Linked DNA regions of Microbispora sp. ZYX-F-249. The main gene of each other region encodes a partner of the protein of the gene in region 2 in a complex. Links are inferred from orthologs where the notes say so. Each region holds a gene or a part of one and is shown on either strand. Other genes may lie near its edges.

What was found.
Region 1: rny (region 2) and AAH991_RS21240 share a complex: the UniProt entries of both Bacillus subtilis proteins name them as parts of the possible RNA degradosome complex. The link is inferred for Microbispora sp. ZYX-F-249 from one-to-one orthologs.

The regions. Positions count from the first base shown.
Region 1 is NZ_JBDJAW010000017.1:82,111-92,357, reverse strand. What follows is about bases 4,063-7,036. They hold AAH991_RS21240 (polyribonucleotide nucleotidyltransferase), read left to right. Parts: upstream 4,063-4,374; coding sequence 4,375-6,699; downstream 6,700-7,036. Other genes in these bases: AAH991_RS21235 (M16 family metallopeptidase), read left to right, coding at 6,696-7,036; rpsO (30S ribosomal protein S15), read left to right, coding at 4,063-4,091. Outside these bases: AAH991_RS21270 (DUF503 domain-containing protein), read left to right, coding at 1-30; 30S ribosome-binding factor RbfA, read left to right, coding at 78-566; AAH991_RS21260 (DHH family phosphoesterase), read left to right, coding at 563-1,582; tRNA pseudouridine(55) synthase TruB, read left to right, coding at 1,579-2,493; AAH991_RS21250 (bifunctional riboflavin kinase/FAD synthetase), read left to right, coding at 2,711-3,655; more of rpsO, read left to right, coding at 3,822-4,062; more of AAH991_RS21235, read left to right, coding at 7,037-8,006; dapB (4-hydroxy-tetrahydrodipicolinate reductase), read left to right, coding at 8,216-8,953; AAH991_RS21225 (GNAT family N-acetyltransferase), read right to left, coding at 9,018-9,455; AAH991_RS21220 (hypothetical protein), read left to right, coding at 9,856-10,149. UniProt on the Bacillus subtilis protein: Involved in mRNA degradation. Catalyzes the phosphorolysis of single-stranded polyribonucleotides processively in the 3'- to 5'-direction. Necessary for competence development in Bacillus subtilis.
Region 2 is NZ_JBDJAW010000011.1:187,106-197,236, forward strand. What follows is about bases 7,274-10,131. They hold rny (ribonuclease Y), read right to left. Parts: upstream 9,587-10,131; coding sequence 7,961-9,586; downstream 7,274-7,960. Other genes in these bases: AAH991_RS16120 (LVIVD repeat-containing protein), read left to right, coding at 7,274-7,816; recX (recombination regulator RecX), read right to left, coding at 9,864-10,131. In the rest of the region: AAH991_RS16090 (glutamate ABC transporter substrate-binding protein), read left to right, coding at 1-784; AAH991_RS16095 (amino acid ABC transporter permease), read left to right, coding at 820-1,491; AAH991_RS16100 (amino acid ABC transporter permease), read left to right, coding at 1,488-2,363; AAH991_RS16105 (transporter substrate-binding domain-containing protein), read left to right, coding at 2,446-3,183; AAH991_RS16110 (S9 family peptidase), read left to right, coding at 3,237-5,141; AAH991_RS16115 (DUF305 domain-containing protein), read right to left, coding at 5,152-5,832; more of AAH991_RS16120, read left to right, coding at 6,101-7,273. UniProt on the Bacillus subtilis protein: Endoribonuclease that initiates mRNA decay. Initiates the decay of all SAM-dependent riboswitches, such as yitJ riboswitch. Involved in processing of the gapA operon mRNA, it cleaves between cggR and gapA.

The DNA of each region.
Region 1 (10,247 bases), on a different replicon or contig from region 2:
CGGCGGCTCTTCAACGACCACGAGGAATAGACGGCCCGGCCCGCGCGTCAGCCGTACAGATACGAGGGAGCGTGAGCATGGACGCAGCGCGTGCCAGAAAGCTGGCCGACCGCATCCAGCAGGTGGTCGCGGAGATGCTGGAGCGGCGGATCAAGGATCCGCGGCTGGGGTTCGTGACGGTGACCGACGCCAAGGTCACCGCGGATCTGAGCGACGCGACCGTCTACTACACGGTGTTCGGCTCCGAGGCGGAGCGGGCCGACACGGCCGCCGCCCTGGAGAGCGCGAAGGGCATCATCCGGTCCGAGGTCGGCCGGCAGACCGGCCTTCGGCACACCCCCAGCCTCACGTTCGTGCACGACCCCCTCCCCGACAACGCACGTCACATGGACGACTTGTTCGCGCTCGCCAAGGCCAAGGACGCCGAGGTCGCCCGTCAGGCGGAGGGCGCGAAGTTCGCCGGGGACGCCGACCCCTACCGCTTCGAAGAGGACCTCGACACCGAGGCGGCCGAGGAAGAGGGCGAGGACGAGCCCTCCGGCCGGGCGGGACGCCCCGCGCGGTGACCACGATCGACGAGACGGCGATCGGCGAGACGGACTGGCGGCGGGCGGCCGATCTGATCGACGCCGCCGGCTCCCTGGCCCTCGCCTGCCACGTGTCCCCGGACGGGGACGCCCTCGGCGCGATGCTCGGCCTGGGGCTGGCGCTCGCCCGCACCGGGAAGAAGGTCGTGGCGTCCTTCGGCGACCGGGTCTTCGCGGTGCCCCGGCTGCTGCGGTTCCTGCCCGGGCAGCGGCTGCTGGTGGAGCCGTCGGCCTATCCCGCCGAGCCCGACCTGATGGTCACCTTCGACGCCTCCACGATGGAGCGGCTGGGCCTGCTCGCGCCCCACGCGGGCAAGGCCGGCGAGCTCGTCGTGATCGACCACCACGTGTCGAACACCCGCTTCGGGACGGTCCACCTCGTGGATCCCACGGCGGCCTCGACCACGATGGTCGTCGAGGAGCTCATCCGCCGGCTCGGGCTCACGGTGGACCGGGAGGTCGCCACCTGCCTGTACGCCGGCCTGGTGACCGACACCGGCTCCTTCCGGCACTCCATCACCACTCCGGCCGCCCACGCCATGGCCGGCCGGCTGCTCGCCACGGGACTGCGCCCGGAGGAGATCGCCAGGGAGCTGTGGGACCGCTCGCCGTTCGCGTACCTGCGGGTGCTCGGCACGGCGCTCGGGCGGGCCGCTCTGGAGCCGGACGCCGCGGGCGGCCTGGGGCTGGTGTGGACGTACGTGAGCCGCGCCGACCGCGCCGCGGAGGGCCTGCCGTACGACGAGGTGGAAGGCATGATCGACGTCGTGCGCCGGGTCGACGAGGCGGAGGTCGCGGTCGTCCTCAAGGAGGACGACGAGGGCGGCTGGAACGTCTCGACCCGGTCGAAGGGCGCGGTGGACGTGGCGCGGGCCTGCGCCGCGCTCGGCGGCGGCGGCCACCCGCGTGCCGCCGGATTCTCCTCGGCGCTGTCGGTGGCGGACACGCTGGCCGCCCTGCGTCCTCACCTCGCCCCGGAAGGGAGCCGGCCGTGAGCCCGGCACAGCCAAGAAGGACACAGCCCAGAAGAACTCCTCCGCCGAGCGGCCTGATCATCGTGGACAAGCCGTCCGACTGGACGTCGCACGACGTGGTCGGCAAGATGCGCGGCGTCGCGGGCACCCGCAAGGTCGGCCACGCGGGCACCCTCGACCCGATGGCCACCGGCGTGCTGGTGATCGGGGTGGAGAAGGCGACCCGGCTCCTCGGGCACCTCGCGCTGACCGAGAAGGTCTACGAGGCGACGATCCGCCTCGGCGTGACGACGAACACCGACGACGCCGAGGGCGAGGTGGTCGCCGCCACCCCGGCCGGGCACGTGACCGACGAGCAGGTGCACAAGGGCGTCGCCGCGCTCACCGGTGAGATCATGCAGGTCCCGCCGCAGGTGAGCGCCATCAAGGTGGACGGCCAGCGGGCCTACAAACGGGCCCGCGCCGGCGAGGAGGTGGCGCTGGCCGCCCGGCCGGTCACGATCCACGCGTTCGAGGTCGGGGAGATCAGGCGGACCCCGGAGACGGTGGACCTGGACGCCGTGATCACCTGCTCCAGCGGCACCTACATCCGGGCGCTGGCCCGCGATCTCGGGGCGTCGCTCGGCGTCGGCGGCCACCTCACCCGGCTGCGCCGCACCCGGGTCGGGCCGTACGGCATCGAGGCGGCCCGCACGATCGAGGACCTCGCCCGGGAGTGCGTCATCATGCCCATGGCCGACGCGGTGGCGGCGGCCTTCCCCCGCAGGGACGTGGGCGAGGACGAGGCGCGGCTGGTCGCGCACGGCGGCAGGCTGCGCGCGGCGGGCCTCGGGCCCGGCCCGATCGGCGTCTTCGGGCCGGACGGAGCGCTGCTCGCGCTCGCGGAGGAGCGTGGCGGGACGGCCCGGCCTCTGGTCGTCTTCGTCTCCTGACGCCGGGGCTGGTTCCCCGGCAGCCCGCGGGGCATGGCAGTCTGTCTACTGCGCTTCCCACGCGAGGCAGGAAAGTGCGAGGGGCGCGGCCGGGTCTGGACTGAGGAGCGCGCGGAGCGAGGAACGAGCGAGCACGTACCGAGGGAAGACACGGCCTATGGGCGCCCCGAGGCGCCGCGCCGAAGGCGCGGCAGATGAACACAGAAGCGAGGTCGAGGTGCAGAGCTGGCACGGGCTGGACGAGGTCCCACAGGACTGGGGCAGGTCCGTCGTCACCATCGGCGTGTTCGACGGCGTGCATCTCGGTCACCAGCGGATGGTGACCCGCACGGTGGACATGGCCCGCGGTCTGGGGCTGCCGGCCGTGGCCGTCACCTTCGACCCGCACCCCGACGAGGTCGTACGGCCCGGCAGCCACCCGCCGCGGCTCACCTCCACCGCCCGCCGGGCCGAACTGCTCTTCGCGCTCGGCGTGGACGCGGTGTGCGTGCTGCCGTTCACGCTGGAGTTCTCCCGGATGTCGCCGGACGAGTTCGTCCAGACGGCTCTGGTCGACCGGTTGCACGCGGCGGGGGTCGTGGTGGGAGAGAACTTCCGCTTCGGCCATAAGGCGTCGGGCGACCTGGAGACGCTGCGGACGCTGGGGGAGAAGTACGACTTCACGGCCGAGGGAGTGCCTCTGGTCAGCGACGGCGACGCCATCTCCTCCACGTTGATCCGTGAGCGCCTGGCCGACGGCGACGTCGCGGGCGCGGCCGCCCTGCTGGACCGCCCCCACCGGGTGGAGGGCGTGGTGGTCCGCGGACACCAGCGCGGCCGGGCGCTCGGCTTCCCCACCGCCAACGTCGAGTCGCCGCCGCACACGGCCATCCCCGCCGAGGGCGTGTACGCCGGCTGGCTGCAGTGCGTGCAGAGCCCCTCGCCGTACGAGGGGGAGCGCTGGCCGGCCGCGATCTCGATCGGGACCAACCCCACGTTCGACGGAGTGGAGCGCACGGTCGAGGCGTACGCGCTGGACCGCGACGACCTGGACCTGTACGGCGCGCACGTGGCGGTGGACTTCGGCGAGCGGCTGCGCGACACGCTGAGGTTCGACTCGATCGAGGCGCTGATCGAGCAGATGCACGCCGACGTGGCCCGGGCCCGGGAGCTCACATCCTGAAGGGCCGGCGTGACGCGGTGTGTCCTACGGGCTGGTAGGGTTGTATGTCAGCCATGTTCAGGTGGCGTTAGCCACCCGGCTGTCCTGTCACGGCGACTGTAGGCACGCACGGTCGTTCGCGGGCTGGGAACCGTTGCGCGTGCCACTTCATCAGAACGGAGAAGCAGTGTCGCTTGACGCCGCTACCACCAAGTCCATCATCGGCGAGTACGGCACCAGCGAGGGTGACACCGGGTCGCCGGAGGTCCAGATCGCGCTTCTGAGCAAGCGGATCAGCGACCTCACCGAGCACCTGAAGACGCACAAGCACGACCACCACAGCCGTCGTGGTCTGCTCCTGCTGGTGGGCCGCCGTCGCCGGCTGCTGAAGTACCTGCAGGCCAAGGACATCACCCGCTACCGCTCCCTCATTGAGCGGCTGGGCCTTCGCCGATAAGGTGAGGAAGGAGCGGCGATTCTTCGCCGCTCCTTTTCCATAACGGGCCACAATGGCCTGAGCGAAACAACTGAATAGCCGAGACCAACTGCCCCGCGTCCGCAAGCAAGCCGCAGCGCGATCCCGCGGCGTGAGAGGGCCGGTCCTCGGTAGTGGCCCCCGGTCGGCACGGCGACAGCCGTTTGTACGGACCGGGCGCTTCGATCGAAGACCGGCACTGCACCTGAACGGGGAGCCCGGCGACCGAGGACGCGGGAGACCGACCCGAAAGAGGAGGTCCCCCGTGGAGGGTGTCCACAGCACAGAGGCCGTCATCGACAACGGCCCCTTCGGCACGCGCACGATCAGGTTCGAGACCGGGCGGCTCGCCCGGCAGGCGGCGGGAAGCGCCGTCGCGTACCTGGACGACGAGACGATGATCCTGTCCGCGACCACCGCGTCGAAGCATCCCAAGGAGAACCTGGACTTCTTCCCGCTCACGGTCGACGTCGAGGAGCGGATGTACGCGGCCGGCCGCATCCCCGGCTCGTTCTTCCGCCGGGAGGGCAGGCCGTCCGAGGACGCGATCCTCACCTGCCGCCTCATCGACCGGCCGCTGCGCCCGTCGTTCGTCAAGGGCCTGCGCAACGAGATCCAGATCGTCGCGACGATCATGGCCCTGCACCCCGAGCACCTGTACGACGTGATCGCGATCAACGCCGCGAGCATGTCCACGCAGCTCGCCGGGCTGCCGTTCTCCGGCCCGATCGGCGGCGTCCGCGTCGCGCTGATCGACGGCCAGTGGGTGGCGTTCCCGACCCACACCGAGCTCGAGCGCGCCACGTTCGACATGGTCGTCGCCGGGCGCGTCCTGGCCGACGGCGACGTCGCGATCATGATGGTCGAGGCCGAGTCGACCCGCGACACGCTCAAGCTGGTCGCCGAGGGCGCGGTCGCCCCGACCGAGGAGGCCGTGGCCCAGGGCCTGGATGCCGCCAAGCCGTTCATCAAGGTGCTCTGCGAGGCCCAGTCGAAGCTGGCCGAGGTCGCCGCCAAGCCGACCGCCGAGTACCCGATCTTCCTCGACTACCAGGACGACGTCCTGGAGGCCGTCGCCGCCGCCGTCAAGAGCGAGCTCGCCTCCGCCCTGACGATCGCGGGCAAGCAGGAGCGCGAGCTGGAGATCGACCGCGTCAAGCTGCTGGCGGCCGAGAAGCTGCTGCCGGACTTCGAGGGCCGTGAGAAGGAGATCGGCGCCGCGTTCCGGTCGCTCACCAAGAAGCTGATGCGCGAGCGCGTCATCAGCGAGGGCGTCCGCATCGACGGCCGCGGCCCGAAGGACATCCGGCAGCTCAACGCCGAGGTCCACGTGGTGCCGCGGGTGCACGGGTCGGCCCTGTTCGAGCGGGGTGAGACGCAGATCCTCGGCATCACGACGCTGAACATGCTGCGCATGGAGCAGATGATCGACACGCTCAATCCCGAGCGGACCAAGCGCTACATGCACAACTACAACTTCCCGCCGTACTCCACGGGCGAGACGGGCCGCGTGGGCTCGCCGAAGCGCCGCGAGATCGGCCACGGCGCGCTGGCCGAGCGGGCGCTGATCCCCGTGCTGCCGTCGCGCGAGGAGTTCCCGTACGCCATCCGGCAGGTGTCGGAGGCGCTCGGGTCGAACGGCTCGACCTCCATGGGGTCGGTCTGCGCCTCCACGATGGCCCTGCTCGACGCGGGCGTGCCGCTCAAGGAGATGGTCGCCGGCATCGCGATGGGCCTCATCGGCGAGGGTGACACCTACGTCACGCTGACCGACATCCTCGGCGCCGAGGACGCCATGGGCGACATGGACTTCAAGGTCGCCGGCACCAAGGACCTGATCACCGCGCTCCAGCTCGACACCAAGCTGGACGGCATTCCGGCCCACGTGCTCGCCGCGGCCCTGAAGCAGGCGAGGGGCGCCCGGCTGGCGATCCTCGACGTGATGCAGGAGGCCATCGACTCTCCGGCGGAGATGAACCCGACCGCGCCGCGCATCATCACGATCAAGGTGCCGGTCGACAAGATCGGCGAGGTCATCGGCCCCAAGGGCAAGATGATCAACCAGATCCAGGACGACACGGGCGCCGAGATCACCATCGAGGACGACGGCACGATCTACATCGGCGCCACCGACGGCCCGTCCGCCGAGGCCGCCCGTACGCTGATCAACGGCATCGCGAACCCGCACATGCCGGAGGTCGGCGAGCGTTACCTGGGCACGGTCGTCAAGATCGCCGCCTTCGGCGCGTTCGTCTCGCTGCTGCCGGGCAAGGACGGCCTGCTGCACGTCTCGCAGATCCGCAAGCTGCACGGCGGCCGGCGTATCGAGAACGTCGAGGACGTCATGAACGTCGGCGAGAAGATCCAGGTGGAGATCGCCGAGATCGACTCGCGCGGCAAGCTCTCGCTGGTGCCGGTCGAGGTGGTCGAGAAGGAGGCCGCCGAGAAGGAGGCCGCGGCCGAGAACGGCGAGGCCGCGCCCGCCGCTCCCGCCGAGGCCGCCGACGCTCCGGTGGAGGAGGAGCAGCCGCGGACGCCGCGCCGCAGCCGCAGCCGCACCCGTGGCGGACGTGACGAGCGCAACTCGTGACGACCGAGACGCTGTTCCCGGGCAAGGACGGTGCGGGGGTCATCCGCCGCACCGTCCTGCCCGGCGGCCTGCGGGTCGTGACCGAGACGATGCCGACCGTGCGAAGCGTGGCGGTCGGCCTGTGGGTGGGCATCGGTTCGCGTGACGAGGCCCCCGAGCACATGGGGGCCACCCACTTCCTGGAGCACCTGCTCTTCAAGGGCACGCCCACGCGTGACGCCATGGAGATCTCGGCGTCCATCGAGGGCATCGGCGGTGAGATCAACGCGTTCACCGCCAAGGAGTACACCTGCTACTACGCCCGGGTGCTCGACGAGGACCTGCCGCTGGCGATCGACGTGCTCGCCGACGTGGTGACCTCCTCGCTGATCACCGAGGAGGACGTGGAGTCGGAGCGCGGCGTGATCCTGGAGGAGATCGCCATGCACGACGACGATCCCTCGGACGTGGTGCACGAGCAGTTCTCCGCCGAGTTGTACGGCGACACGCCGGTGGGCCGCCCGATCCTCGGCAACGAGGAGTCGATCAACGCGCTCACCCGTGACCGCATCCACGAGTACTACCAGCGGTTCTACATCCCGCCCCGCACGGTCGTGTCGGTGGCGGGCAACATCGACCACGAGCGGGTGGTCGCGCTGGTCGCGGCGGCGTACGAGCGGGCGGGCGCCCTCGGCGGCTCCGCCGAGCCCGCGCCCCCGCGGCTCGGCGGTCCCGGCGTGGACGTCCGCAGCGGCGTCCGGGTGCTCGACCGGCCCACCGAGCAGGCCAACCTGGTGCTCGGCATGACCGCCGTCCACCGCAACGACGACCGGCGCTTCGCCCTCGGCGTCCTGAACGCGGCGCTCGGCGGCGGCATGTCGTCGCGGCTGTTCCAGGAGATCCGGGAGAAGCGCGGCCTGGCCTACAGCGCCTACAGCTACACCTCCCAGTACGCCGACACCGGGCAGTTCGGCATCTACGTGGGCTGCCTGCCCTCGAAGGTGGACGACGTGCTCAAGATCTGCCGCGACGAGGTGGCCCGGGTCGTGGCCGAGGGCATCACTCCCGAGGAGATCGCCCGCGGCAAGGGCCAGATGCGTGGCGGACTGGTGCTCGGCCTGGAGGACACCGGATCGCGCATGTCCAGGATCGGCAAGAGCGAGCTCGTGTACGAACGGCTCATGACGGTCGACGAGGTGCTCGGGCGGATCGAAGGGGTCACCCCCGAGGAGATCGCGGCGGTCGCCGGGGACATCCTCAACCGGCCGCTGACGCTCGCGGTGATCGGGCCCTACTCCGACAAGGACTTCGGCTTCGCCATCGCCTGACCGTGCCGCTGGAGGCCGCGCCGGCGCCGTCGCGCGTCGCGCGGCCTCTCGCGTCTTCGTGACGTGCGGGCCGCCCGCTCGTCGCGGGCCGCCACGCGTCCGCCCGTTACGGCTCTCGCCACGGCGGCGCCTCCCGCCGTCGCGGGCACGGGCGCGCCGGGCCGCTCCTCGCCGTCCCGGCTCCCGCCGTCACGTATAGCCTTGGGCGCGTGATTAAGGTCGGTGTTCTTGGCGCCCGAGGGCGCGTGGGTGTGGAAGTGTGCAAGGCCGTCCAGGCGGCCGACGACCTGGAGCTCGTGGCGGAGGTCGACAAGGACGACCCGCTCGACGCGCTGACCGGCGCCGAGGTGGTGGTGGACTTCACCCACCCCGACGTCGTCATGGGCAACCTCGAGTGGTGCATCTCCCACGGCATCCACACGGTCGTGGGCACGACGGGCTTCGACGCCGGACGGCTGGACACCGTGCGGGGCTGGCTGGCCGCCAACCCGGGGACCAACGCGCTGATCGCCCCCAACTTCGGCATCGCCGCCGTGCTGATGATGCACTTCGCGGCGCAGGCGGCCAAGCACTTCGAGTCGGTCGAGATCGTCGAGCTGCACCACCCGCACAAGGCCGACGCGCCCTCCGGCACCGCCCGCCGCACGGCGGAACTGGTGGCGCAGGCGCGGCACGAGGCCGGGCTCGGTCCGTCTCCCGACGCGACGACCACCGCCCTCGACGGCGCCCGGGGTGCGACCGTGGGCGACGTCCACGTGCACGCCGTACGGCTCGCCGGGCTGATCGCCCACCAGGAGGTCATCCTCGGCGGTGAGGGGGAGACCCTCACGATCCGGCACGACACGATGAGCCGGGCGTCGTTCACGCCGGGCGTCCTGCTGGGCGTACGCCGCGTGCCGGAGCTCGACGGCCTCACCGTGGGCCTGGAGCGCCTCCTCGACCTGTAGAGCGGTCACAGCGGCCCCGCCGCCCGGCCTGTCGTCGTAGGGGACGGGCCCGGGCGGCGCCCGTTCACGATCTGCTCAGCGTGATGAACGGGCCGCCGCCCTCGGGCGGGTGATAGCGGTCCACCTCGGTGAAGCCGTGTGCTTCGGCGAAGCGCAGACCGTCGGTGTTGGACGCCAGCACGACCGTCTCGATCACGCTCGCGCCGAGCGAGCGCGCGTGAGCCATCGACCGCGCGTACATCTCCTCGCCGTAACCCCGCCGCCGGTAGGCGGGAAGCACACGCACGATCACGGTCGCGACCGGCGAGCCGTTCCCGGGCGGACGCACGGTGGAGCAGCCGACCAGCTCGCCGCCGGCGTAGGCCACCTCCAGGTGGTTGCGTCCTGCGCGTTCGCGTACCTCGTCGAGGGTCAGCGGGTCATCGGGAATGATCACATTGTGGGCGTGCCGCCAGTCCTCGAGGGTGGCGTCGGTCACGGAGTCGATCCGCAGGGTGGGCATGGGAGACATGCAAGCGACGCCCCGCGTTCCGCGACAAGCGATTTTCGCATTGCGGGCATGAGCGGGCGCCTTCGGTGTTTCGGCGGTATCTTCCCAGTTCACGCGGCAAGAGGCCGCTCAGGGAGCGCCAGTCGTCCATCCGGTGCGGCAAACATCATCCATGCGGTTCAGGTCCTTCTCCAGAACGGTTTTCGGTGGTCCGAAGCGGTCCGAAGTCCCTTCCGCCCTGCGGCAAGGTTGTCCCCCGGACCGCCGCCCGGCGATCCGTGCGGAACGACGACCCCCCGGAGAAAGGCATGACCACCATGGCGGAGATGGACCTGGACATCCAGCACGCACAGGGCGCGAACGTCCGTCTGTCCAGGCGGCGCGCGACGACGCGATGGAGTTCCGCGCGCGCATGGACTCGCGCTTCGCGGAGATGAGGGCCAGGTTCGACCTCGCCGACGAACGGTTCACCGCGATGGAGGACCGCTTCATCGGCGTCGGGACCCGGCTCGAAGTCGTCGGCCACCGCCTCGACGGCCTGGACGCGCGTATGGATCGCGTGGAGACCCGGCTCGACGGCATCGACCGGCGACTGGACGGCATGGATGCCCGGTTCGACGCCGTGGACCGGCGGCTCGACACCATGGATGAGCGGTTCGACGAGGTGATCGCGCTCATCAAGGACCGGCTCGTGGGCCAGGGCTGACCGCCTCAAGGGCGACCCGCTCCTCCATGGGAACCTCCGGATGCGGCCCGGGTGCCAGTACGGCCTGCCGCATCCGGAAGTGTCCGAGCACCAAGCGC
Region 2 (10,131 bases):
GACGGCCTGCGGCAACTCCGGGGCGGACTCGATCGCCGACAAGGCGAAGAACGACAAGAAGCTCGTCATCGGCATCAAGATCGACCAGCCGGGCTGGGGGCTGAAGAAGCCCGACGGCAGCTACGGCGGGTTCGACGTGGACGTGGCCAGGTACGTCGCCAAGGAACTCGGCGTGCCGGAGAGCGGGATCACCTTCAAGGAGGCCCAGTCGGCCAACCGCGAGCCGTTCATCCAGCAGGGCCAGGTGGACATGGTCGTGGCGACCTACTCCATCACCGACGAGCGCAAGAAGAAGATCTCCTTCGCCGGTCCCTACCTGGTCACCGGGCAGGACATCCTCGTCCGCGCGGACGACACCTCGATCACCGGGGTCGACTCCCTCAAGGACAAGAAGGTCTGCGGCGCCCAGGGCTCGTCGTCGCCGAAGCGGCTCGCCGACAAGTTCGGGGCCGAGTGGGAGTCCAAGAACCTCACCCAGCAGCAGGGGTACGGCGCCTGCCTCCCGCTGCTGGAGAACAAGCAGGTCGACGCGATCTCCACGGACGCGACGATCCTCGCCGGGTTCGCCGCCCAGTTCCCCGGCAAGTTCAAGCTGATCGGCCAGCCGTTCAGCGAGGAGAAGTACGGCATCGGCATCAAGATGGACGACAAGGCCGGCCGCGACGCGATCAACAACGCCATCGAGAAGTTCTTCAACGACGGCAGCTGGCGCAAGGCCCTCGACGCCAACCTCGGCGAGTTCGGCAAGTACTTCACGACGCCGCCGTCCGTCGAGCGGTACTAGGACGGCGCGGAAGCGGCACTGAGAGGAGGCCGGCGGTGGAGGCCGTCGTCGACGAGCTTCCCGTCATCCTCGGCGCGTTCTGGCTGACGGTGAAGCTCACGGTGGTCAGCGGGGTCATCTCGCTGGTCTGGGGGATCGTGCTGGCGGCCATGCGCGTCAGTCCGCTGCCGGTGCTGCGAGGGGCGGGCGCGCTGTACGTCAACGTGCTGCGCAACACGCCCCTCACGTTGATCATCGTGTTCTGCGGCCTCGGCCTGGGCACGGTGATGAACGTCCAGTTCTCCCGGGACGACCTGTCGCTCAACAGCTTCTGGCTGTCGATCATCGGGTTGTCCGCCTACACGTCCGCCTTCGTCTGCGAGGTGGTGCGGTCCGGGATCAACACCGTGCCACTCGGGCAGGCGGAGGCGGCGCGGGCGATCGGCCTGACGTTCCTGCAGACGCTCCGCCTGGTGATCCTCCCCCAGGCGGTGCGCACGGTCATCGCGCCGCTCGGGAGCCTGCTGAACGCGCTGGTCAAGAACACGACGGTCGCGGCCGCGATCGGCGTCATGGAGGCGGCGCTGCGGATGAAGAACCTGTTCGACGCCCACGGAGACGCGATCATTCCCATCTTCCTCGGCTTCGCGGCCGGGTTCGTCGTGCTGACCCTTCCCCTGAACCTGCTGTCCGGCCGGCTGGCCCGGCGCCTGGCGGTGGTCCGATGACGGAGCGCGGCGCCACCGTCCTCTACGACGTCCCGGGCCCGCGGACCCGGTTGCGCAACAACGTGCTGACGCTCGCGTTCGGCGTCGTCCTGCTGCTGGTCGCGTACTTCGTGTGGACGAAGTTCGACGAGAAGGGCCAGTGGAAGGGCGAGCTGTGGGAGCCGTTCCTGCGGGCCGACACCTGGACCGAGCTGATCCTGCCCGGCCTCCTCAACACGCTGACCGCCGCCGCGCTCGCCGCGGTGCTCGCGCTGCTGTTCGGCGCGGTGTTCGGCATCGCGCGCCTGTCGGACCACCGCTGGGTGCGGATCCCGGCCGCGGTGGTCGTCGAGGCCTTCCGCGCGGTCCCGGTGCTGATGCTCATCTTCTTCGCGCAGTACGGCGGGAGCCTGGCCGGGCTGGTCGTGACCGAGTTCGCGGCCGTGGTCTTCGGCCTGACGGTCTACAACGGGTCGGTCCTGGCCGAGATCGTGCGCGCGGGCATCCTCGCCGTGCCGCGCGGCCAGGCCGAGGCGGGATCCGCCATCGGCCTGCGCAAGAACCAGGTGATGCGGCTGATCCTGCTGCCGCAGGCGGTCACCGCGATGATGCCCGCGATCGTCAGCCAGCTCGTGGTGCTGCTCAAGGACACCGCGCTCGGCTTCGTCGTGGCCTACGCCGACCTGCTGAACGCGGGCGCCCGCGTGGTGCCGGCCAACTACGCCAACCTGATCCCCTCGGTCATCGTGATCGCGGTGGTCTACATCGCGATCAACCTGGCCCTGGGCTACCTCGCCACCTGGCTGGAGCGGCGCAGCAGGCGCAGCCGCAAGGTCTCGGCCGACCCGGCCGCCGCGGAGATGGCCGGCGGCGAGGTCCCGCTCGTGCGCTGATGCCGTACGGCCCGCGCGGGTAAAGGGATCTTTGCCGTGTCGCTGCTGGCACCGGGGTGCGCCCGGCCCCGATATTGAGCGCGTGTGGCGTGGCGGTGCCGTGGTCGGCGTCCTGGCTGCCGTGTTCCTCGCCGGTGGGTGCGGGAACGACGGCACGCTGGTGGTCGGCGTGCGCCCCGGGCAGCCGGGCCTGGTCACCCGGCTCCCCGACGGCCGCTACAGCGGGTTCGACATCCAAGTGGCGCAGTACGTCGCCCGGGCGCTCGGCTACCGCGACGACCAGGTCGTCTACACGCTCGACCCGTCGCGGGCCGACCTCGTCGTCGGCGCCACGGGCCCGGCGGGCTCCCGGTACGTCGCCGGGCCCTACCTGGTGACCAGCACCGACATCCTCGTCCGGGCCGGCGACCTGTCCGTCCGCCGCCCGCGCGACCTCGCCCGCAAGCGCGTCTGCGCCACCAGGGAGTCGGCGGAGCCTCTCGTGAAGAGGTTCGGCACCCGGTGGCGGCAGTTCTTCCTCGCCGAGGCGAACCTGCCCGCGGCCTGCGCGCCGCTGCTGGCCTCCGGCCGGACCGACGCGATCGTGGCCGACGCCCCCGTGCTCGCCGGGCTGTCGGCGCAGTATCCCGGCAGGTTCCGCTTCAGCGGCAAACCTCTGGCGACCGAGGAGTACGGCATCGCCGCCGGGACGCCCGCGCTGCGTGACCAGGTCGAGGAGGCGCTGCGCCGGATGTTCGAGGACGGCACCTGGAAGCGGACGGTCATCGACCAGCTCGGCCCGCTCGCCACCCGCTACACCGCTCCCCCGTCCCTCGGCTGATGCCTTGCCGCATTCCCACCCCCGGGGGCGGGCCGGTCCGGCAGGATGCGGTCATGCCCCCCACGCCCGGCCCGAGGCCGTTCTCGCCGCGCCCCTCGCCCATCTCCACCACCGACGTGGCACGTGCCGGTCTGCGGCTCGGCTTCCCGACCGTGCTGGGCCGGGAGACGTGGTGGGAGGAGGACCGCCCCGCCGAGGGCGGCCGCCGTACCGTCGTCCACCGGGCCGCCGACGGCACCCGCACCGACCTGCTTCCCGCGCCCTGGGACGCCCGTACGCGGGTGCACGAGTACGGCGGGCGGTCCTACCTCGTCGTCCCCGGCCACGGCCTCGTCTTCGCGCACCATCCCGATCAGCGGCTCTATCTCGCCCCGCCCCGGCCGGGAGACGGGCCGGACCCGGGCACGGAGCGGCCCCGGCCGGTCACGCCGGCGCCCGGCGCGCCGGGCGCGCTGCGCTACGCCGATCTGCGGGTCCAGGACACCCCGGACGGGCCCCGGGTGTGGTGCGTCAGGGAGCGCCATCGCCAGGACGCCAAGGTCACCCGCTCGATCGTGTCGGTGGCGCTTTCCGGGGCGGGCGGCGTCACCGAGTGGGTCACCGGGAGCGACTTCTACGCCTCGCCCACGCCGTCCCCCGACGGCCGGCACCTCGCCTACATCTGCTGGAACCACCCCCACATGCCCTGGACCGGCACCGAGCTGCGGGTCACGCGGCTGTCCGACGGCGCCACGTGGACGGTGATGGGCGGGCCGGGCGAGTCGGTCCTCGCGCCGCTGTGGTGCGGCGAGCGGCACCTGTACGCCGTCTCCGACCGGTCCGGCTGGTGGAACCTCTACCGGGCCCACGTGTCCGGGTCGTCGTGCGAGGCGCTCTGCCCCCTCGACGAGGAGTTCGCCGGGCCGCCGTGGCAGCTCGGCGGCCTGCCGTACGCCGTGCTGGGCGACGGGCGGCTCGCCGTGCCGCACGGGCGCGGCGACCTGCGCCTGGGCGTGCTCGACCCGGAGACGGGCACGCTGAGCGACCTCGACGTCCCCTACCGGGGCTGGTCACCCGTGCTGGACACGGACGGCGACGTGCTCGTCGGCATCGGCTACGGGCCGGACGTGCCGCGCTCGGTCGTCCGGATCGAAGCCGCCGGTGACGCCGCCCGCGCCGAGGAACTGCGACGGGAGATCGACGACGTGCCCGCCGGTGTCCTCCCCGTGCCCCGGGCCGTGGAGTTCGAGGCCGGGCCCGGCGCGCGCGTCCACGCGTACCTGTACCCGCCAGAGGGGGCGGAGGAGGGCGGCGCGCCGTACGTCGTCTTCGTGCACGGCGGGCCGACCGGGCACGCGACGAGCGAGCTCAGCCTGGACAAGGCGTTCCTCACCAGCCGCGGCATCGGCGTGATCGACGTCAACTACGGGGGGTCCAGCGGGTACGGCCGGGCCTACCGGGAACGCCTGCGCGGCCGGTGGGGCGTGACCGACGTGGAGGACGTGGTCGCGGCGGCGAAGTGGCTGGCCGCCGAGGGACTCGCCGATCCCGCCCGGATCGCCGTACGCGGGGCGAGCGCGGGCGGGTGGACGGTCATGGCCGCCTGCGGCGCCTCGGACGTCTTCGCGGGCGGCGTCTCGGTGGCGGGCGTCAGCGCGCTCGCACCCCTGGTCGCGGCCACCCACGACTTCGAGTCGAGGTACGTGGAGTGGCTGGTCGGTCCGGAGGAACGCTACGGCGAGCGCGAGCCGCTCGCCCTGGCCGACCGGGTGACCTGTCCCATGCTGCTGATGCAGGGGCTCGCCGACCCGGTCGTGCCGCCGGCCCAGTCCCAGGCGTTCGCCGACCGCCTGACGGCGCGCGGGGTGCCCTGCACCTACCTGACGTTCGAGGGCGAGGCGCACGGGTTCCGGCGGCTGGAGACCCGGGCCGCGGCCCTCGCCGCCGAGCTGTCGTTCTACCTGCAGATCTTCGGATGAGCGGAGGCGGTCACCCCATCTGGGCGAGCAGGCCGCGCATGCGGTCGATCTCTATCCGCTGGTCCGCGTCGACATGGGTGACGAACTGGTTGATCTCCACCTCCTCGCCTCCCCCGTCGCCGAAGAGCCCCTCCACCATCGTCAGTGCGCCCAGGTGGTGCTGGATCATGTTCTCGTAGAAGAGCCGGTCGAACCGCGCCCCCTTGGCCTGCTCCATTTCGGCGAACTGCTCCTCGCTGAGCATGCCGGGCATGAGCGTTTCGCCGCCGTGGTCGTGCCCGGCGCCGGAGCCCACGCTCGGCACCTGCTGGAGCCTCGCCCTGAGCCAGCGCACCATCTGGTCGATCTCGTCCTGCTGGGAGATCTCGATCCGTCTGGCGAAGCGCGGCAGGTCCTTGCTCTCGCTGCGGCCGGAGACGAGCGCGGTCATGCGCAGGGCCTGGGAGTGATGCCGGATCATCCCCTGCATGAACCGCACGTCGGCGTCGGTGTACTCCCGGTCGTCCGGACGCGGCACCTCGTCGGCCGGGACGACCTTGCTGCCCTGTCCCGGCGCACCCGGCTGGACGACGTTCACCTTCGCCTGTTCGGCGGTCTCGGCCGTGCAGGCGCTGATCGCGGCAGCGGCCAGCACGAGCGCGAGGAGCTGCCGAAACGAGGTGGAGGAGATCATGGCCTGGGCTCGCTTCATCGGCGGTGGGGGATACCGGCCAAACCGGAGGATGTGTAGGGGTATAGCACATTCACCCCAGATTCAGTTAGTGTCCCCCAAACGCCGCGTAGATCTTTTGGGTCGGGCCGGGCCCGGGGATCTGTCGCACGCGCAATTGGGTCACTCCGGAAAGAGCGGAAAAGGAGGGGTGCGACCCTTGAGAATCAGCCGTGCGGCAGCACGTTGGGGGCGTGCTGGATTAAGGAAGATCGGAGTCGTCGCCGCAGGGGTGGTCCTGGTGGGCCTCATGCCCGCCACGGCCATGGCCGACGACGCCGATCCCCGAGCCGGCCTCGGAGCCGGTTGGCTGGATGCCCAGCAGGCAAGCCAGGGGCTGGAGCTCCTGGCCCACCGGGACAAGCCGGAGGGCTTCTACCAGGCCTCGAACCCGGGCAACTCGTCGTTCGCGAACTCGGACATGGCCTTCAGCGGCAAGTACGCGTTCGTCGGCAACTTCACCGGTTTCAACATCTACGACGTCTCCACCCCCGCGAACCCGGTCCTGACCACCTCCGTCGTCTGCCCCGGCGGCCAGGGCGACCTGTCGGTGTACGGCAACCTGCTGTTCATGTCGGTCGAGGAGACCCGGGGACGGATCGACTGCGGCACGCAGGGCGCGAGCGGCACGGTGAACCCGGACCGCTTCCGCGGTGTCCGGGTCTTCGACGTGAGCGACATCAGCAAGCCGGTCCAGGTGGCGGCCGTGCAGACCTGCCGCGGCTCGCACACGCACACCCTGGTCACGAGCAAGAACGACCCGGACAACGTGTACGTCTACGTGCAGGGCACGTCGAGCATCCGCTCGGGCTCCGAGCTCGCGGGCTGCGCCAACACCGCGGCGACCGACCCGAACACCGCCCAGTGGCGGATCGAGGTCATCAAGGTGCCGGTGGCCGCACCGCAGAACGCGGCGATCGTCTCCACGCCGCGCCTGTTCACCGACCCGGCGACCGGCGCGATCAACGGCCTGCAGAACACCCCGCAGACCCCGCGGCACCCGTCCGGCTCGTCCTGGTCGCCGTCTCCCGTCACCACCCACTGCCACGACATCACGGCCTACCCCGAGATCGGCCTGGCGGCCGGGGCGTGCGCGGGCAACGGCATCCTGATCGACATCTCCGACCCGGCCAACCCGAAGCGGCTCGACGCCGTGACGGACCCGAACTTCGCGTACTGGCACTCGGCCACGTTCAACAACGACGGGACCAAGGTCGTCTTCACCGACGAGTGGGGCGGCGGCAGCGGGGCGCGGTGCCGTGTCACCGACGAGCCGTCGTGGGGCGCCAACGCCATTTTCGACATCGTCGACGGCAAGCTGCAGTTCCGCAGCTACTACAAGCTGCCGGTGGCGCAGACGAACCAGGAGAACTGCGTCGCGCACAACGGGTCGCTCGTTCCGGTGCCCGGCCGGGACATCATGGTCCAGGCGTGGTACCAGGGCGGCGTCTCGATGTTCGACTTCACCGACTCGGCCAACCCGCGTGAGATCGCCTACTTCGACCGCGGCCCGATCAGCACGACCTCGCTGCTGCTCGGTGGCTTCTGGTCGGCGTACTACTACAACGGTCACGTCTTCGGCAGCGAGATCGCGCGCGGGTTCGACGCGTTCAAGCTGCTGCCGAGCGAGGACCTCGACCAGGCCGAGATCGACGCGGCGGCCACGGTCACCTACGACCGGTTCAACAGCCAGCACCAGCCCCGGGTGACGTGGCCGGCGAGCTTCCCGCTGGTGCGTGCCTACTACGCGCAGGCGCTGCGCACCGGCACCATGAAGAAGAACACCGCCGACAACGTGCAGAAGTTCGTCGACCGGGCCGAGCGGTTCACGGACGGGCCGCAGAAGAACGCCGCCGTGGCGCAGCTTCGGGCCGTCTCCCACCAACTCGACACCTCCGTCGAGGCACAGGCGTCGCTGTCGAAGGCGCTCGACGACCTCGCCGACGCGCTCAGCCGCAAGGCCTAGCCGTGCTCTGTTAGCCGACCAGGGGGGCGTCCCACCGGGACGCCCCCGCGACCCGGGTCCCCGCCCAGCGTTGGGCGGGGACCCTTCGCTTTGGCCTCGGAGGGTGTGGCCCGGCCGCCCCGCATGGGGTGGGGTACGGAGGCTCTACCGGGCGAACTCGGTGGCGCGGGACTCGCGGACCACGGTGATCCGGATCTGGCCGGGGTAGGTCAGCTCCTCCTCGACCTGCTTGGCGACGTCCCTGGCGATGACCTGGGCCTGGATGTCGTCGACGTTGTCGGGCCGGACCATGACCCGGATCTCCCTGCCCGCCTGCATGGCGAAGACCTTGTCCACTCCCTCGTAGGACTGGGCGATCTCCTCCAGGCGCTCCAGCCGCTTGACGTACGCCTCCAGGGACTCCCGCCGGGCACCGGGGCGGCTGCCGCTGATCGCGTCCGCGGCCTGCGTGAGAACCGCCTCGACGGTCCTGACCTCCACCTCGTTGTGGTGCGCCTCGATGGCGTGGACGACGTCCTCGTGCTCGCCGTACCGCCGGGCGATCTCCGCGCCGATCATCGCGTGGCTGCCCTCGACCTCGTGGGTGAGCGCCTTGCCGATGTCGTGCAGAAGCGCGCAGCGCTTGACGAGGTCACGGTCGAGCCGCAGCTCGGAGGCCATGATGCCGGCGATGTGCGCCGACTCGATGAGGTGCTTGAGCACGTTCTGCCCATAGGAGGTGCGGTAGCGGAGCTGGCCCAGCAGGGTGACCAGCTCGGGGTGCATCTCGGTGATGCCCAGCTCGACCAGCGCGTCCTCTCCGGCCCGCACGCACAGGTCACGCACCTCGGCCTTGCTGCGCTCGTACGCCTCCTCGATGCGCTGGGGGTGGATCCGGCCGTCGAGCACGAGCTTCTCCAGCGTCAGCCGGGCCGTCTCCCGGCGGACCGGGTCGAAGCACGACAGCAGCACCGCCTCCGGCGTGTCGTCGATGATCAGGTTGACGCCGGTGGTGGACTCGAAGGCCCGGATGTTGCGGCCCTCCCGGCCGATGATGCGGCCCTTCATCTCGTCGCCGGGCAGGTGCAGGACGCTCACCACCGACTCGGCCGTCTGCTCGGTGGCGACCCGCTGCACGGCCAGCGTCACGATCTTGCAGGCGCGCTTCTCCCCCTCACGCCGGGCCTCGCTCTCGATCTCCCGGACGATCAGCGCGGCCTCGCGCTTCGCCTGGTTCTCGATCTCCTTGACCAGCTCCGCCTTGGCCTGCTCGGCCGTCAGGCCGGCCACCCGCTCCAGGATCTCCTGCCGCCGCTCGGCCACCCGGTCCAGCTCCTCGCGGCGGTCGGCCAGCTCGGTCTCCGTCTCGGCCAGCTTGCGGGCCCGCTCGGCCTGTCTGCGCGCCTCCTCGTCGAGCCGCTGCTCACGCTCGGCCAGCCGGTTCTCGCGGCGTTCGAGGTCGGAGCGCAGCTCCTTGAGCTCGGTCTTGAGGATGCGCGCCTCCTCCTCGACCTCCTTGCGCGTCAGCGCGGCGCTCTCGGCCAGTGTCTCCGACTTCTTGAGAATCTCCCCCGCGTCCCGCTCCGCCTTCGTACGAATCTCCTCGGCCTCGCGCCTGGCGCGTTCGAGTTCCTCGTTGACCTCGGCCTTCACCTCGGCGAGCTGCTCGGGTGAGGGGCCGGGCGGTGCGACGACGCCGCCGGTGCGGCGCATGACTATGACAAGGGCGGCGATCATCACGAGAGCCAGCAGCACCACCGCAACCGCAAGAACGATCACGATCGTGTCCATGCGCTCACCCCTCACGACAACTCTTGGCAGGGGTCACACACGCAGCACGGCAGCACCCGGTGGCGTCACCAGGACAAATATGGTCGCAATGCCCGGACGCCCCGAGGGGCGGCCGATATGGCCCGAAGGCCGGTCAAAGTCTCTCGTCCGTCGTGTACACCGTTATGGCAATCCGCGCTGCGCGGAGTAACTCCTCACTGCGGTCGAGATTAAGCGTCAGAGAGGTAACGAGCAAGCAAAGATGCCCTGTCAAGTGACTTTTGCATGGTGCTATGGCTCACTCGAAGGTATCCGGAAGCCCATCTGACGGGCTGCCTTCGGCCTCGATCGCCTCTCGGACCACGCGGAAGGCCAGGCCCGGCGAGTAGCCCTTGCGGGCCAGCATGCCGACCAATCGTCGCATGCGCGCCTGCGGCTCCACCCCTCGGGTGGCCGCCAGCTTCCGCTCCACCAGCCTGCGCGCGGTCTCGGTCTCCTCGTCGGGATCGAGCCGCCCGACGGCGTCCTTGACCGTCTCCTCCGCGACGCCGCGCTGCCGCAGTTCC